DNA from 4 places in the Allobosea spartocytisi genome. Region 3 is predicted to be linked to each of the others. Evidence: riboswitches for the same ligand, from Rfam matches in the RefSeq annotation. Region 3 holds a riboswitch; each other region holds the start of a gene.
The links. Region 3 has a riboswitch for cobalamin ahead of IED13_RS05650 (CbtB domain-containing protein). Riboswitches for the same ligand answer to the same signal wherever they lie in the genome.
Positions count from the first base shown of each region.

Region 1: linked by a shared signal. The riboswitch ahead of IED13_RS00590 (ribonucleoside-diphosphate reductase subunit alpha) and the one ahead of IED13_RS05650 (CbtB domain-containing protein) in region 3 are both predicted to bind cobalamin.
Region 2: linked by a shared signal. The riboswitch ahead of IED13_RS16330 (TonB-dependent receptor plug domain-containing protein) and the one ahead of IED13_RS05650 (CbtB domain-containing protein) in region 3 are both predicted to bind cobalamin.
Region 4: linked by a shared signal. The riboswitch ahead of IED13_RS27775 (ABC transporter substrate-binding protein) and the one ahead of IED13_RS05650 (CbtB domain-containing protein) in region 3 are both predicted to bind cobalamin.

Region 1 covers NZ_JACXWY010000001.1:135,070-139,274, reverse strand. The annotation lists gene IED13_RS00610 (sarcosine oxidase subunit gamma) at 1-50, shown strand, start outside; gene IED13_RS00605 (hypothetical protein) at 86-355, opposite strand; gene rpsU (30S ribosomal protein S21) at 550-816, opposite strand; gene IED13_RS00595 (cold-shock protein) at 956-1,165, opposite strand; cobalamin riboswitch at 1,704-1,904, shown strand; gene IED13_RS00590 (ribonucleoside-diphosphate reductase subunit alpha) at 2,017-4,205, shown strand, end outside.
Region 2 covers NZ_JACXWY010000009.1:196,256-200,460, forward strand. The annotation lists gene IED13_RS16315 (ABC transporter permease) at 1-307, shown strand, start outside; gene IED13_RS16320 (ABC transporter permease) at 312-1,124, shown strand; gene IED13_RS16325 (serine hydrolase) at 1,159-2,076, shown strand; cobalamin riboswitch at 2,331-2,531, shown strand; gene IED13_RS16330 (TonB-dependent receptor plug domain-containing protein) at 2,651-4,205, shown strand, end outside.
Region 3 covers NZ_JACXWY010000003.1:60,476-64,680, reverse strand. The annotation lists gene cobW (cobalamin biosynthesis protein CobW) at 1-793, opposite strand, end outside; gene IED13_RS05660 (DUF1636 family protein) at 798-1,187, opposite strand; gene IED13_RS05655 (CbtA family protein) at 1,229-1,972, opposite strand; gene IED13_RS05650 (CbtB domain-containing protein) at 1,985-2,161, opposite strand; cobalamin riboswitch at 2,199-2,384, opposite strand; gene cobU (bifunctional adenosylcobinamide kinase/adenosylcobinamide-phosphate guanylyltransferase) at 2,567-3,085, shown strand; gene cobO (cob(I)yrinic acid a,c-diamide adenosyltransferase) at 3,099-3,707, shown strand; gene IED13_RS05635 (TetR/AcrR family transcriptional regulator) at 4,003-4,205, shown strand, end outside.
Region 4 covers NZ_JACXWY010000041.1:15,327-19,531, reverse strand. The annotation lists gene IED13_RS27785 (Wzz/FepE/Etk N-terminal domain-containing protein) at 1-652, opposite strand, end outside; gene IED13_RS27780 (DUF3102 domain-containing protein) at 782-1,498, opposite strand; cobalamin riboswitch at 2,078-2,287, shown strand; gene IED13_RS27775 (ABC transporter substrate-binding protein) at 2,506-3,537, shown strand; gene IED13_RS27770 (FecCD family ABC transporter permease) at 3,534-4,205, shown strand, end outside.

The DNA.
Region 1 (4,205 bases), on a different contig from region 3:
TCACCGCAGCGGCGGCCGAGTTCGGCTGCCGGGTTGCTGACCAAGACTGACGGCAACGCCTCGCGCGCCATCCTCCGGTTGGAGATCAGGAAGAAGCGGTTCTCCGCCGAACAACGGTCTTGGCGGGCTTGGCTCGCGTCTTGGCTGGCGGCACCGCCGCGGCGGCCTCGGCGTCGGCGGCCTCCTTGGCGAGCCGCAAGGCCCGCAGTTTTGCGGTGCGCTCGCGGACGGCGATCTGTTCCACCCGCAACGCTTCCAGGGCCGTTTCGGCCTCGGCGCGGCGTTGCGCTGCGAGCGTCGCTCTGCTCTGGGCCCGCAATTGCGCCTCTTCCGGCGGAATTCTGTTGCTCGACATCGGCAAACTCCTTCTCGAACGCAGGACGCCAGGGCGTCAGCGGCGTTTTCCGGCAGCACGCTCCTGCATGGATCGAACGGCTTCGGGCAGAACCTTGCGTGGGGCTCGGCTTCGATCCTCGCCGGTTCGGCCTGGCGAGCAGGCCCGGCCATCGGCAAAATCCTGCGGATTGAAGCCCAAGCCCAAATCCTCGCCTATCGTGCCTGCGCGGGGGCCTGCCCGGGCCGTGCCGGCCGTTCCACGCGCTTCGGCATCGGCAGCAATCCTTCGCGCTGAGCCTGCTTGCGCGCTGCCTTGCGGGCGCGGCGGATGGCTTCGGCCTTCTCGCGGGTTCGCCGCTCGGACGGCTTCTCGTAGGCGCGACGCGCCTTCATCTCGCGAAACACGCCTTCACGCTGCATCTTCTTCTTGAGGACGCGAAGCGCCTGGTCGACGTTGTTGTCGCGAACGAGAACCTGCATTCGAATTTCCCTTCTGATGCAAACAAAAAGGGCCGGGTTGATCCCGACCCCTCCGTGGCTATCCGCCGCTCAATCGAACGGGCGCCGGTACATCCGCGGTCGCCGCTGATCTCGATTGACGCGCCGGATGGCGTCTAGCTCACTCGGCCTGCAGGTTGTCCGCAGACACCTTGCCGGAGCGCTTGTCCTGCACCAGCTCATAGGAGACCTTCTGGCCTTCCTTCAGCGTGCGCAGACCGGCACGCTCCACGGCGCTGATATGGACGAAGGCGTCCTGGCCGCCGTCTTCCGGCTGGATGAAACCAAAACCCTTGTCGGTGTTGAACCACTTAACTGTGCCACTGGCCATGCTGACCTCCTGTAAAGGCTATTGTTCATGCGCCGCGGGTGCAGCGCATTTTTCGATTTGAGCAGGAAGTTCGTCAGCAGTGCGCGATGAAAGCGCGGGGCCAATTCGTTCGGCCTAGATCGATGTTTCTATCATGGTACTTATAAGACACATTGTCAAATGGAAGGTTTTATCTCGCAATATTTTCGGAAAATCAGCCGGGCGCCAAATCGACCGACAGCAACCGTGTGACCCGGCCTGAGACGCGCTATCGCGATACGCTGGGGCGGCTCGGCAGCCATCGCAGACAGCTCGTGGCGGTCGCGAATTGCGCGAAGCTCGGGAACGGGGCGTGCGTCGATCATGGCGGGCGGCGAAGGGGCGCTAGCGCTTGAGGCGCGAAGCATCGCTCGACGCGGTTTCGCCGAAGCGAAGGCAGAGCCGACGTCATTGCCGAACAGCACGAACAGGGTAGGCCGGAGGCCGCGCGGTGATCCCCGATCTTCACAGGCGCCGGACGGCGGCGTCACGACCTGTTGACAGGCGATGCCCTTTAGCTACTAGATCTGGTGGTCGATGGTCTCTCGAATCGCAAGATCGAGAGCTAAGAGGGAAGCCGGTGAGAGACCGGCGCTGCCCCCGCAACTGTAAGCGGCGAGTTCACGTCCACGATAAGTCACTGAGGCTGCAAGGCCTTGGGAAGACGGGACGAGAGCGCTGACCCGTGAGCCAGGAGACCTGCCGCGACCTCGTATACGTCCTCGGGCGGGGTGTCCCGGTGGTGCGCTTGGCAGGTCGCGGCCTTATGGTGCCGCGCGCCTTCTCGACGCAACCGCTCTGGCCTTTGCCCCCAACATTTGGGGTTGATGCCGATGTCTCTTTCCATTGAAGCCGAGCGGCCTGCCGCCGCTCCGTCAGCCGCAGAGCCGACACTGTCGAAGCTCGCTGCGAGCGAGCCCGGCTACCAGATCATTCGCCGCAACGGCGCGGTGACGCCGTTCGATCCCTCGAAGATCACCGTGGCGTTGACCAAGGCGTTCCTCGCCGTCGAAGGATCGAACGCCGCCGCTTCGCGCCGCATCCACGAAGCCGTCGCGGAGATGACAGAGCAGGTCGTCGCGGGGCTGACCCGCCGGGCTGCGACCGGCCGCACTTTCCATATCGAGGATGTGCAGGACCAGGTCGAGCTCGCCCTGATGCGCGGCGAACACCACAAGGTCGCCCGTGCCTATGTGCTCTATCGCGAGGAGCGGGCGCGCGAGCGGGCGAGGGCGGTTGCCGAGACGAAGCCTGTCGCCTCCGCAGCTCCCTTGCTGCACATGAAGCTCGCCGACGGGACGCTTATCCCGCTCGACGCCGGCCGCCTCGACAAGGTGGTTCGCGAGGCTTGTGCCGATCTCGACGGCGTCTCGGCCGAGCCGGTCCTCACCGAGGCGCGCCGCAATCTCTATGACGGCATCTCGCTCGACGAATTGGCACTGGCGCCGATCCTTGCCGCCCGCACGCTGATCGAGAGCGAGCCGAACTACGCCAAGGTCTCCGCGCGCCTGCTGCTGGACAAGCTCCGTCGCGAGGCACTGAGCTTCGTCCATGGCCGCGCAGAGCAGGCGACGCAGGAAGAGATGTCAGTGCTTTATGCCGACTACTTCCATGCCTATCTCAAGACCGGCATCGCGAACGAGCTGATCGACCCCGAGCTCGGCCGCTTCGACATCGCCCGCATCGCCGCTGCACTCAAGCCCGAGCGCGATCTGCAATTCGACTATCTCGGCTTCCAGACGCTTTACGACCGCTATTTCCTGCATGTCCGGGGCAACCGCTTCGAGCTGCCGCAGGCCTTCTTCATGCGTGTCGCCATGGGTCTCGCCATCCGCGAGATCGATCGCGAGGGCAGGGCGATCGAATTCTACGATCTGCTCTCATCCTTCGATTTCATGGCCTCGACCCCCACGCTGTTCAATTCCGGGACGCTGCGCCCGCAGCTCTCCTCCTGCTTCCTGACCACCGTCGCTGACGATCTCGACGGTATCTTCAAGGCGGTGAAGGACAATGCGCTGCTCGCCAAGTACTCGGGCGGCCTCGGCAATGACTGGACGCCGGTGCGCGGTCTCGGCGCCCATATCAAGGGCACCAATGGCGAGAGCCAGGGCGTGGTGCCGTTCCTGAAGGTCGCGAACGATACGGCCATCGCCGTCAATCAGGGCGGCAAGCGCAAGGGCGCGGTCTGCGCCTATCTCGAGACCTGGCATGTCGATATCGAGGAGTTCCTCGATCTCCGGAAGAACACCGGCGACGACCGCCGCCGCACCCATGACATGAACACGGCGAACTGGATTCCCGACCTGTTCATGCAGCGCGTCGAGGCCGGCGGCGACTGGACGCTGTTCTCGCCGGACGAGGTTCCGGACCTGCACGATCTCTATGGCAAGCCATTCAAGACGGCCTACGAGGCTTATGAGGCGAAGGCAGCCGCTGGCCAGATCAAGGTCTTCAAACGGGTGAAGGCGCTCGACCTCTGGCGGCGCATGCTGACCATGCTGTTCGAAACCGGCCATCCCTGGATTACCTTCAAGGATGCCTGCAATCTGCGCTCGCCGCAGCAGCATGCCGGCGTGGTGCATTCCTCGAACCTCTGCACCGAGATCACGCTCAACACCTCGGCCGACGAGGTCGCGGTCTGCAATCTCGGCTCGGTGAACCTCGCGGCGCATGTGACGCCCGATGGGCTCGATCAGGCTCGCCTGGCCCGCACCGTGACCACCGCGATGCGCATGCTCGACAACGTCGTCGACATCAATTTCTACACGATCCCCGAGGCACGCCGCTCGAACCTGCGCCATCGCCCGGTGGGCTTGGGGCTGATGGGTTTCCAGGACGCGCTCCAGACACTGCGTCTGCCGGCGGCCTCGGAAGGCGCCGTCGCCTTCGCCGATACGTCGATGGAAGTGATCAGCTTCCATGCGATCCAGGCCTCGGTCGATCTCGCCGCCGAGCGCGGGCGCTATCCGAGCTTCGAGGGTTCGCTCTGGTCGAAGGGCATCCTGCCGATCGACTCGCTCGA
Region 2 (4,205 bases), on a different contig from region 3:
CACGACGGCACGCGCAAAAGGCGCCGGCACGGGCCGGCTGATGGGCGTCCATGTGCTGCCCAATGCGCTGATCTCATCGATATCGGTGCTTGGCGCTCATACGAGCTGGGTGATCGGCGGCACGGTGGTGATCGAGACCGTCTTCGCCCTGCCGGGGCTCGGCTCGCTCTTCGTCGAGTCGATCTTCTCCCGCGACTATCCGCTGATCCAGGGGCTCACCATCGTCTTCGCCGTCCTCGTCGTGCTGATCAATCTGGCGACCGATCTCGCTTATGCGCTCGCCGATCCGCGTATCAGGCTGGAATGAGCCAATGAGCCGCTTCCGCTCCAATCCGAGCCTTTTCGTCGGGCTCGCCATGCTGGTTCTGCTCGCCGGTTTCGTCGCGCTCGGCCAGATCTGGACGCCGCACGATCCCTTCGAGGTCGACTATGGCAACACGCTCCAGCCGCCCTCCCTGGCGAACTGGTTCGGCACCGATGATCTCGGGCGCGACGTCGCCTCGCGCGTGCTGGCCGGCGGCTATGTCGACCTCAAGGTCGCGCTGATCTGCGTTGTCGCGCCGGCCCTTCTCGGCGTGATGATCGGCGCGATCTCCGGTTTCATCGGCGGGCGCGTCGACACCTTCATCATGCGCATTACCGACATCTTCTGGGCTTTCCCCTTCTATGTGCTCGTCATCGCCATCGTCGGCGTGCTCGGGCCGGGCGAGGCCAATCTCTACCTGGCCTTCCTTCTGGTGAACTGGATCTCGTTCGCCCGCATCGTACGCGGCGAGGTTCTGGTGCTGCGCAATCTCGAATTCGTCCAGGCGGCGCGCAGCCTCGGCTGCACGACACCGCGGATCGTCACCGCCCATATCCTGCCGAATGCGGTCAATCCGGCGATCGTCTACGCGATGGCCGATGTGGTGCTGACCATCCTCGCCGTGACCTCGCTCAGCTTCCTCGGCCTCGGCATCCAGCCGCCGACACCGGAATGGGGACTGATGATCTCGGACGGACGCCAGTTCCTGTTCGATGCCTGGTGGATCGCGACCTTCCCGGGTTTCGCGATCATCTACACCGGCGTCACCTTCGCGCTGATCGGCGAAGGCCTCGACACCGCCCTTCGGCCCAAGGGCTGACCTCCTTTTCCGATCCGCCTCCGACAGGTGCGCCATGAGCTTTTTCGATACGGATGAAAACCTGCAGCGCATCGGCGCATTGCTGACGGCGAAGGCCGAAGCCATCTTCCGCGAACGCGGCGTCCCGGCCGAGCAGTTCGGCTTCGTGTTGCTACAGCCAACCAGAGATAGCGGGCGGCCGAAGGGCGCTGCCTTTCGGCCCGATTGGCGCAGCTATCCCTGCTCGCTGGTCAAGGTCTTCTTCCTCGTCGCCGCGCAGGCCGCACTTGAGGCAGGACAACTCACCGAGCACGAGGAACTGGATCGCGCCATGCGCGACATGATCCTCTGGTCCTCCAATTCGGCGACAAACTATGTCATCGATCTGCTATCCGGAACGACCGGGGACACGCTGCTTTCCGAGCCGGAGATGACCGAATGGGGCGAGCGGCGCCAGATGGTCAATCGCTTCTTCGCGCAGCTCGGCTGGCCGGAGCTAGTCGGCATCAACCTCAATCAGAAGCTGATGGACGACCTGCGCTATGGCCGTGAAAAGATCGGCCTCGATTGTTCGCCGGCCGGGCACAATGCGCTCACGCCGATTGCCATGGCCCGTCTGATGCATGCGATCTTCCATGGCTCGGTGCTGACCGAGGCGAGCCGAGAGAAGGTCCAGAATCTACTCGCCCGCGATCTCGCTAGTCCCTTCCTGCCGCGAGGTGCCTATCAGGTCACGGGCTATCTCGCGGGCGGCATGCCTGCCGGAACGCAGATCTGGTCGAAGGCGGGACGCACCCGCTGGCTCGGCGACGAGCGCGCCGATTTTCGACGCCACGACGCGCTTCGAGCCGTTCTGCCAGATGGTGCCGAGTTCATCCTGACGGTGTTTTCGCAAGGCGAGGCGATCGCCGAGGACGACGGGTTTCTGCCGCAGCTCGGATCCATCGCTGCGAAGGAGATCCTAGACCTCTGATCCGTGTTGCAATCTCATCGAGAGTTCAACACGACGCGACACTGACGGTGGAACCCGCACCCTAGAGAACGCTGCCCGCTGAAGGCAGCTTGCCGAGGGAGCACGTCCCTCCGAAGCTGGGTTTTTGCCGAACGCGCCGCCGAAATACCACACAATAACAGACACTTACGCCACGAATTTGCGCGCGAGATCCGATCCCAACTCGGCTCGGCACGACCGCGCCACATTGCCAATTGACCCCGCCACTTTTCCGCCTTACTCGTAAACGCGACGGTTCCCTCACGGGATCAAAAGGGAACGCAGTGCGGATGATTTGCCATTCTATGCTGCGGCTGCCCCCGCAACTGTAAGCGGCGAGCCTTATCGCCATACGCCACTGGGACCTCGGCCCTGGGAAGGCGGTGACAAGGCGACGACCCGCGAGCCAGGAGACCTGCCGTCAGTCGTGGTCACACGCGAACACGTTCGAACGGGGTGTTTCGATCGCTGCTCGACTGTCTGCTCCCTGCCGGGAGTGAACGGGAGATCGCGTTCGCGGTGACGTGCCACAGACGTCAACGCCCGAGGTCTCATCGTGATCCGCCTTTCCGGAGCCGCGCAGCGCGGCTCGTCTTCCGTCATCGCATTGTCCCTTGCCGCCGGTGCTACGTTGCTGGCTCATCCCGCCCGTGCCCAGGCCCCCGGCGAAACCATCGCGCTCGACCAAATCGTCGTCAGCGCGACCGGCACGCCGACTCCGGTGCGCGAGGTCGCGAGCTCCGTCACGGTGGTCACCGCTCAGGAGATCGAGCAGCAGCAGCGCCGCACCCTGCCGCAGGCGCTTGCCGCTGTGCCGGGGCTGAACATCGTCCAGATCGGCGGTCCGGGCGGCCAGACCTCGGTCTTCATGCGCGGCACCAACTCGAACCACGTCAAGGTTCTGATCGACGGCATTGAGGCGAACGACCCCTCGACGCCGAACCGCTCCTTCGACTTTGGCTCGATGTTGACCGACGACATCGAACGCATCGAGGTGCTGCGCGGCCCCCAGAGCGGCCTCTACGGCGCCAACGCCATCGGCGGCGTGATTTCGATCACCACCAAGCGTGGCGAGGGTCCGCCGAAGGCAACGGCGCGCATCGAGGCCGGATCGCACGGCACTTTCAACCAGGCGGCCGGATTCAGCGGCGGCGACGATCGCTTCAATTACGTCTTCAACGTTTCCCATATGCGCTCGGACTCAACCGATTCGGTGCCGCCGAACCTGATCCCGCCGGGCGTGCGCGTTAAGCCGAACGCTTATGACGCCTATAGCTATTCCGGGCGCCTCGGCTTTGCGCTGACCGACACGCTCAGCGTCAACTGGGTCGGCCGCTATACCGACGGCCAGTTCCGCTCGACCTACGATGCCGGCTTCCCGGGCCGGCCGACGCCCTATCGAGCACTTTCGAACTACGCCCAAGCCTTCACTCGCGGCGAGGTGGTCTGGGACCCGCTCGGCGGGCGCTTCGTAAACCGGTTCGGCATCTCCTACTCGAATCAGGACCGTTCGAACCGCTCGCCCAACGCCTTCGGGATCCTTGGTTTGCCGACGGAGAACCTTGGTGAGCGCATGAAGCTCGACTGGCGGGGCGATTTCGAGATCGCCAAGGGCCATATGCTGATCGGGGGGCTCTCTTGGGAGCGCGAGCGGCTGGAGACCCCCAGCTTCACGGCCTCGAACGGCAACAAGGCGGCTTACCTTGAGTATCAGGTCAGCTTCGCCGATCGGTTCTTCCTCGCAGCGAACATCCGCCACGATCACGACGACAGCTATGGCGGTCACACCACCTATCGGATCGCGCCGGCCTATATCGTGCCGGGCACCGAGACGAAGCTGAAGGCGAGCTATGGCACCGGCTTCAAGGCGCCGACGCTCGCCGAGCTGTTCATCGACTACCGGCCGGGCTTCAACTTCTTCGGCAACTCGAACCTCAAGCCTGAGGAGAGCAAGGGCTGGGACATCGGCTTCGAGCAGCCGCTCTTCGACAAGCGCGTCCAGTTCGGTGCTACCTGGTTCCAGAACGATATCGAGAACCTGATCGTCACCAATGCGGCGCGTAACTCCTATGCCAATGTCGGCAAGGCCGAGACGAAAGGGGTCGAAGCCT
Region 3 (4,205 bases):
GCACGGCGACCGAGTCGAAATCGTCATGGTCGTGATCGTGCTCGCCCTCGCCGTGATGCGAAGGGCGGGCGGCGAGATCGCTCTCGGCCGCGGCACCGAGGCCGACGATCAGCGCCGGCTCGACCTTGCCATGGGAGGTCTCGACGATCTTGATTGCCTTGGGCAGATGCTCGGCGATCTCAGCCTTGACCCGCGCGCGACCGGCCTCGTCGACGAGGTCGCTCTTGTTGAGCAGGATGAGATCCGCGCAGAGGATCTGGTCCTCGAACACCTCCTCCAGCGGGTTGTCATGTTCGACGGAGGCGTCGGCCGCCTTTTGTGCCGCGAGTGCCTCCGGATCATCGGCGAACTGGCCCTCGGCCACGGCCGGCCCGTCGACCACGGCGATGACGCCGTCGACCGTGACGCGCGAGCGGATCGCCGGCCAGTTGAAGGCGGTGACGAGCGGCTTCGGCAGGGCGAGGCCGGAGGTCTCGATCAGGATATGCTCGGGCGGGTTCGGCCGATTCAGCAGCTTCTCCAGCGCCGGCACGAAATCGTCGGCGACGGTGCAGCAGATGCAGCCATTCGGCAGCTCGACCACGTCCTCGTCGCTGCAGCCGGCGATGCCGCAGCCCTTGAGGAATTCGCCGTCGAAGCCGAGATCGCCGAATTCGTTGACGAGCACGGCGAGCTTCTTGCCCTGCGCGTTTTCGAGGAGGTGGCGCACCAGCGTCGTCTTACCGGCGCCGAGGAAGCCGGTGATGATCGTGCAGGGCGTCTTGCCGAGATTGGCGGTCTGCGGAGCGTTCATGATGTCATCCTTGCTGGCGCGCCGGCAAAGGCGGCACGCGCGCGACCACGCCCTTGCGGAAGGACTGCGGTCGTTCTTTCCAGGGAACGATGCCGTTGGCGCTGGCGGCATAGGCCTCCGCCGCGCCGACGATCTCGTCGAGATGGGTGTCGGTGTCGAGGTCGCCGATCAGATAGGTCCATTTGCCGTCGGCGCTGAGCGCGATGGTGCAGGGCCGCTTGCAGACGGCGAGGCATTCGACGGGCAGCACGGGGATCGTGCTACCCTTGGCTGCGAGCTGAGCGGCGAGGCGTTCGGCCAGCGCCAGCCCCGGCTGGTCGTAACCATCGGGGAGGTCGGCGCGGGCACGGCGGCAGGCCGTGCAGACATGAATGGTGAGGTCGCCCTCGGACATCTGGTTTGCCTTTCGCGCGGCGCCCGAAGGCACCGCTATCCTCAGGCCGCAGCCGCGCGGCGGCTCATCCAGGGCCAGAGCGTGCCGACCATGAAGGCGGTGACCAGCCAGAGCGCGGCCTGGATGCCGAGCGACAGCGAGGTGAAATGCGCGGCGAGCTCGGCCGGCACCTTGCTCTCCGGCGTCGGCGCATGCGGCGCCCCGACGAGATGCGGCAGCAGGATCACGACGACGGCCAGGAGCTTGAGCCAGGGCGCCTCGTAGCGCAGGAACAGGAACAGCCCGATCGCGGTGGCGATGGTGGTCGCGAGCCACCAGAGCTGGCGCGCCTGCAGGGCGGCCGAGGCGGCTCCCGGCAGTTCCGGAGCGAGCCCCATTCCCGGCGCGAGGCCGAAAGCGAGGAAGCCGCAGGCGCCCCAGATCAGCGCGCGGCGCGGGTCGATGCTGTCGCCCGCCGCGAGCATGCCGGCCAGCAGCAGCGCCGCGAAGCCGATCGCGGTGCCGATGGTGGCGACGCTGGTGAAGAGCATGCGCTGGGCACCGTCTTGCGGCTTCCATTCGTCATGCTCCGCCCCTTCGGCGTGATCGGCGCCGCCATGGGCGAGGATGATGCGGGCTTCGCCCTGCGCGAAGGCGAGATGCGCTCTCGCTCCGTCGCGCATGGCGTTTTCATAGGTTTCCGCCTTGAGGATCAGCGGGGTGGTGGTGACATGCTGCAGGGCGGCGACGATCAAGCCAGCCAGGAGCCCGGCCAGGATGCTGACCGTGAGAACGCGCGTGACCATGATGGCTTTCCCTCAGTGGCAGGGAAAGGCGAGGCCGTGGCGGGTGTCGTGCGCGGCGTTGTGGACATTCGTCGAGGCCGCGAAACCGGTCGTATAGACCAATGCGATTCCGACGATGAGGGCGGCGGCGACTGCCTTCACCCGCTCCGAGACGCTGATCTGTGAGGTGGAAACCGAAACGGTATTCATGACTGTTCTCCGTAGCCGCCCCGCCGGCAGCCGGTTGGATCGTTGCGGGTCGACGGCAGGTCTCCTGGCTCGCGGATTTGGCGCCCTTGTGCCGCCTTCCCGGAGCGTGCGCTCCAGTGGCCGATGGCGAAGGACATCCGCTTACAGTTGCGGGGGCAGCCGCGGTCTCGCACCGCGTTCCCTTTTCACCTCCTCGCGGAGGCACCGTCAGCGACGATCATTAGCCTTCGGCGGACTGCTGTGCAATGCAAAGGACGTGTCATCCGCGAGCCCTCATCCTGAGGAGCGCCGCAGGCGCGTCTCGAAGGATGCTCCAGATGGTTCCGGAGCTTTCTGGAACATCCTTCGAGACGCCGCTCACGCGGCTCCTCAGGATGAGGGCTCGTGAAACCAGCGGCCGATGCGATGCAGAAAGAAATCCCCCATCTCACCCTCGTCCTTGGCGGCGCCCGTTCCGGCAAGAGCCGCCATGCCGAGGCGCTGATCGAGGCGTTGCCGGCGCCCTGGAGCTATATCGCCACGGCCCAGGCCTATGACGACGAGATGCGCGAGCGCATCGCCGAGCATCGCGCCCGCCGGCCCGCCGGCTGGCAGACGGTCGATGCACCGCTCGATCTGGCCGAGACCATCGCCGCCCAGCCGGCGGGCCGTCCGATCCTGGTCGACTGCCTGACGCTTTGGCTCACCAATCTGATCCTCGCAGAGCATGATACGGCCGCCGCCCGGGAAACCTTGATCGCTGCCTGCGAGCGCGTCTGCGCCCCGCTCGTTCTGGTCGGCAACGAGGTCGGCCTCGGCATCGTGCCGGAGAACGCGCTCGCCCGCCGCTTCCGCGACGAGGCCGGGCGGCTGCATCAGGCGCTTGCGGCGCGCGCTGCCAGCGTGGTCTTCATGGTCGCCGGATTGCCGATGCGCGTGAAATGATGCGGATGAAAAGATGACCGACAGCGAAGATGCCGCCCGCCACAAGGCGAAGATGGAGAAGCGCAAGGCGGTGCAGGACGCCGAGGTCGCCTCCAAGACGCTCGAGAAGGGGCTCCTGATCGTCAACACCGGCCCCGGCAAGGGCAAGTCGACGGCGGCTTTCGGCCTGATCCTGCGCGCGCTCGGCCATGGCTGGCGCATCGGCGTGGTGCAGTTCATCAAGGGCGCCTGGTCGACCGGCGAGCGCCGGGCGCTCGAAGCCTTCGGCGATCAGGTGAGCTGGCACAGCATGGGCGAGGGCTTCACCTGGGAGACGCAGGACAAGGCCCGCGACATCGCCGCCGCCGAGCGCGCCTTCGCCAAGGCCAGGGAGTTGATGGCCGATCCCAAGATCAGATTGTTGGTGCTCGACGAGCTCAACATCGCCCTGCGTTACGACTATCTGCCGCTCGCCGAGGCGGTCGAGGTGCTCCGCGCCCGCCGGCCGGACCTCCACATCGTCGTTACCGGCCGCAACGCCAAGCCAGAGCTGATCGAGGCGGCCGACCTCGTCACCGAGATGACGCTGGTGAAGCATCATTTCGCCGTCGGCGTGAAAGCGCAGGAAGGGATCGAGTTCTAACGTTGCCTCGCAGGTTGGCACGGGAAGCCGGAAGCGTCGTCTTTCTGGGACGTGACTTCGGAGGTCCCGGTCGAGGCGCGAGGATCCCTCTCCTGGAAGGAGAGGGCAGGGCGAGGTGTGGGAGTCGGACCAGTTCCGCTAGTGCTCACAGCGCGGCTGGATTCAAGCCGACCTTTTCGCTCCGAACACCTCCCCCTACTCTTCTCCTGGAAAGGAGAGGAGTTCCCGAGCCTCTTGACGAGGGCGGCATTCGCTCTCAAATTGAATCTGAATTCAAGTTCAATTCGGAGCCCGCATGGCCGACGGAACGCCAAAGCAACCGCGCAAGGCCGGCAAGCGGGAGGCGATCCTCTCCGCCGCGCGCGGGATCGTCTCCGAAGTCGGCTTCCACGAGACCTCGATCGCCGCGGTGGCTTCCGCCAGCGGCGTCTCGACCGGCAGCGTCTATTCCTATTTCGCCTCCAAGGCCGAGCTGATGGCCGAGATCGTCGCTATCGT
Region 4 (4,205 bases), on a different contig from region 3:
GAGCGAGCGCCGGCGTCATCACATAGACGCTGGGTCCCAGCCCCTGCAGCCGCTCGCGCAGCAATGGCGAGCGCTCGCCATCCTGCTCCGCGTTGAGACGCGCCTGAAGCATGACCTGGCTGATGCCATTGGCGATGAGCGCGGACTTCTCCGGATCGGAGGTCGTGACGTCGACGAGGATCGTGTGACTGGTTCCGACCCGCTTGACCGCGATGCTCCTGGCGAGGGACTCGATGGCGGTTTCCTGCTTCGCGCGGCTCTCGTCGGAGGTTGCTGGCGACGTGCCGGAAAGCCACCGGGCGAGCCCCTGAAGCACCGTCGCCGCGGGAACGAACTCGGAATCCTCGGTCAGGTCCAGCGCCCCGACGACCTTAGCCAGGGTGCCGCGCGAGCGGATGACCTCGCTCTCGTTCTCGACCTGCGTGAGATCGGCGCGCCCGAGGGAAATGACGAGGTCGGGGCCGGGCTGAACTTCCTTCACATAGACCAGGAGCTGCGTCGACGCCGTATAGCTCGCTGGCCTCAGCACCGTGTAGAGCAGGCCAAGCATCGCCGCGAGACCGACACATGCGGCAATGAGCTTCCAGCGGCGGCGTAGGCTGAGAAGGCCGAATGTTGTGGAGGGCTGGCGCTCGTCAATATAGACCGACATTGGGCTTCCGATCTGTATCCACCGACCATTTGATGTCTTTGCAGGAACTCCGCTCCCTCAAAGACGGCGTTCGCAAGTCACACAACGCGAATACGCGGGCTGTAAGTCACGATAAAACTTCGATATTTTTCACTGCAGCTTTGCAGGAACGAATTCGCACGATTGATTCGTCGCTGTACTGGGCAAAGCCAATTCCAGATGCTCGGCGTCCACAACACGCGCCGCTCTCATCCAGACAAAGGCTCTGTTCCAGACCTCCCAGCTCATCTCCTCCATGATGAGCCCGTAATCCTCCGGGCTGAGCCGCCGCAAAATCAGCTCAGCCACCCTGCGGGCCCGGTCCGCGCCCGGGTCGTTTCGCCTCCCTTCGGCGGGCCCGTTAAGCTCGCGCGGGGGAAGAAACGACGAGGAGAATCCTTCCTGCGCCGGACGCTGCACCGCCTCCATCCTGGTCTTGCGCGTATCCACGACCTGCGAATGCAGCTCGCTGCGGGACACGCGCTCACCATTCTCGAGTCGCTGCAGGATGGTGGTGCGAACCGCCGGCGGGGTCGTCTTGGCGAGATAGACACGAAGCGTCGATGGAACCATCAGCGCGACGAGCTTCGCATTCGCATCGGAATCGGCGCCGCGCGCCAGCTTCATCAGGTCCTGCGCGGTCCTGATCTTGAACTCGCACGCCTTTTCGACCCATTTGACGAAGACCCCGTGGGGCAGCCGCTCCTTGACGCGAAGGAGCTCGCGGCCGATTTCCACAGCATGTTCGGTCGCAGCCCGACGCAGGACCTTGATCCTTTGAGCGGCATCCTGCAATTCTGTCGCGGAGAGCTGTGCATTCGGCAACACGGCTATACCCTCACTCAACCCACAGTACTATTCAGCTTACGCTTGGTGCACTGCACCGTGAAGCGAGCAAAGGGGTTCCCGTCGGCGCAAAGGGAGTAGCTCCTTGAGGCGACACGCGATCCGTTTACGACGCCGGCTCGGCGACAGAGATTAAATAAAAATCTAATTTATATCAGTTACTTATCATATTTTAGGAGAATCGGAGCTACCCCCGTTCCGCTCCGCGACAAGCGAAATGAGCCTCGCTTTTCGGAAGCTCCCGCCTGATGGCAGCTCGGCCTCTCTTCAGAAACATTACCTTACGTAAGTATCAAGACGGGATGCCGCGTGGCAGAAATCGCCGCAAGCGAGATCTTGGCTGCCGGAAGGTCACGCCCGCAGTGAACCGATCTCCTGGCAGGGCGAACCAGAAACCCGGGCAGCAACATAGCCAGTGACGCTGCGTCGAGCGGAGAAAGCCCGGACATCACACCGGTCTGCGAAGCCGCCGCGCCTGGGCCCCAGATCTACAGTGCCGTCGGCGTATCGACGTCGATCATGATGGTCCCGAACCGAGCTTGACGGTGCGGCACGACCTTATAGGTTGGACGTGATCGAGGTTCTCCAGATTCAGCCTGGAGCTAAGAGGGAATTCGGTGAGGCGCGTTGCGCCAAAGCCGAGGCTGCCCCCGCAACTGTAAGCGGCGAGCTCTCCGTCCATCGTCCACTGGCGCGTGCCGCGCCGGGAAGGCCGGGCGGAACCGGCGTCGACCCGCGAGCCAGGAGACCTGCCCCGGTCATCGAAGACGTCTTTCGGACGGGGTGTTCCGGAGGTGTGTGTCGGTGATGGCCGCGCGGCCGTTATCCGTCCGCATCCTGCGCAGCTCCCGCATCCGTCATCTCGGGGAGCGATGAAGTCCATGTTCATGAAGACCGCCGGCCGCGCTGTCGCGGGGAGCTTGACGGCTGCGCGCCGCTCGCCCTATCAGAAATGTAACAATGTTTCGTATAAGGCTTGCTCTGTGCCGATTGCGCGCCCTCTCGTCCGCCTGCTTCAATGGCCCGTCCTGGCATTCCTCGGCAGCCTGGCCGCGGGCGCGGCCGGCGCAGCGCCCACCCAGTACCCGCTGACCCTGGAGAACTGCCGCGAGACGATCACCTTCACCGCCGCGCCCAAGCGCGTCGTCTCAATCGGCCAGACGCAGACCGAGATCCTCTATGCGCTCGGCCTCGGCGATCGCGTCGTCGGCACCGCCGTCTGGTTCTCGCCCATCGCCAAGCCCTATGAGGCGGTCAATGCCAAGGTGAAGCGCCTCGCCGACAACGACCCCAGCTTCGAGGCGGTTCTCGCGCAGGAGCCGGACCTCGTCACCGCAATGTTCGAATGGCATGTCGGCCCCAACGGCATCGTCGGCAAGCGCGATCAGTTCGCCAAGGTCAAGGTGCCCACCTATGTCTCGCCGACCGATTGCGTCGGCAAGGACAATTCCGGCGGCGGCGACGGTGTGCGCACACAGATGTTCACGATGGAGCTGGTCTATCGCAACATCCGCGAATTCGGGCAGATCTTCGACGTGTCCGACCGCGCCGAGACGCTCGTCGCCGAGCTCAAGGCGCGCGAGGAGAAGGCGGTCCAGGCGGTGGCGGATGCAAAGGTCAAGGACGTGCCGGTCGTCGTCTGGTTCTCCAGCAAGGACATCAAGGGCGACGGCTTCATGGCCGGCAGGAACGGCGTGCCCGCCTACATCCTGTCGAAGCTCGGGGCGCGCAACATCATCACGACCAATGAGGAATGGCCGCTGGTCGGCTGGGAGAGCACCGCCGCCGCCAATCCCGCGGTCATCGTCACGGTGAAGATGGATCGCCGCCGCTTTCCGGCTGATGATATTGAGAAGAAGCTCGATTTCCTGAAAACCGACCCCGTCGCCAGCAAGCTCGACGCGGTGAAGAACAATCGCATCGTCATCATGGATGTCGGAGCGACCCGCGCCGGGCTCGATACGGTGGACGGCATCGAGACGCTCGCCAAGGCGATCGCCGGCTTCGGTCTGACTCCTTGAGCCACGCAGCCCACGGCCCGAACTGGCCGGCGCGGATCGCCGTCGCGCTGGTTTCGCTGCTGGCGCTCACCTTCGCGGTGGCGCTGGCGGTGACGATCGGCGAGATGCGCATCCCGTTGGAGACGGCGTTGAAGGCGCTCGGCAACGGGCTCTTCGGTCTCGACTGGCCCGTCAGCGCGATCCAGCAGGGCGTGATCTTCGACTATCGCCTCAGCCGGGCGCTGATGGCGGGGTTGTGCGGCGGCGCGCTCGCTCTCTCAGGCGCAATCCTGCAGGCGCTGCTGCGCAATCCCCTGGCGGAGCCTTACGTTCTCGGCATCTCGGCGGGAGCCTCGACCGGCGCCGTCGCGGTGCTGATCCTCGGCGTCAGCATCGGCGGCACGGCGCTGACGGTCTCGGCCGGCGCCTTCATCGGCTCCTGCGCCGCGCTCGCGGTGGTCGCGCTCCTGGCGACCGGAGCGGGCGGGGCGAGCGATCGCGTCATCCTCGCCGGTGTCGCCACCTCGCAGCTCTTCAACGCGGCGACCGCGACGATCGTGACGACGCTCGCCAGCGCCGAGCAGGCGCGGGGCGTGATGTTCTGGCTCCTTGGGAATTTCGGCGGCGTCCGCTGGCCCGACCTCTGGATCGCGGCGCCGGTCGCCTTCATCGGTTTCGGCATCTGCATG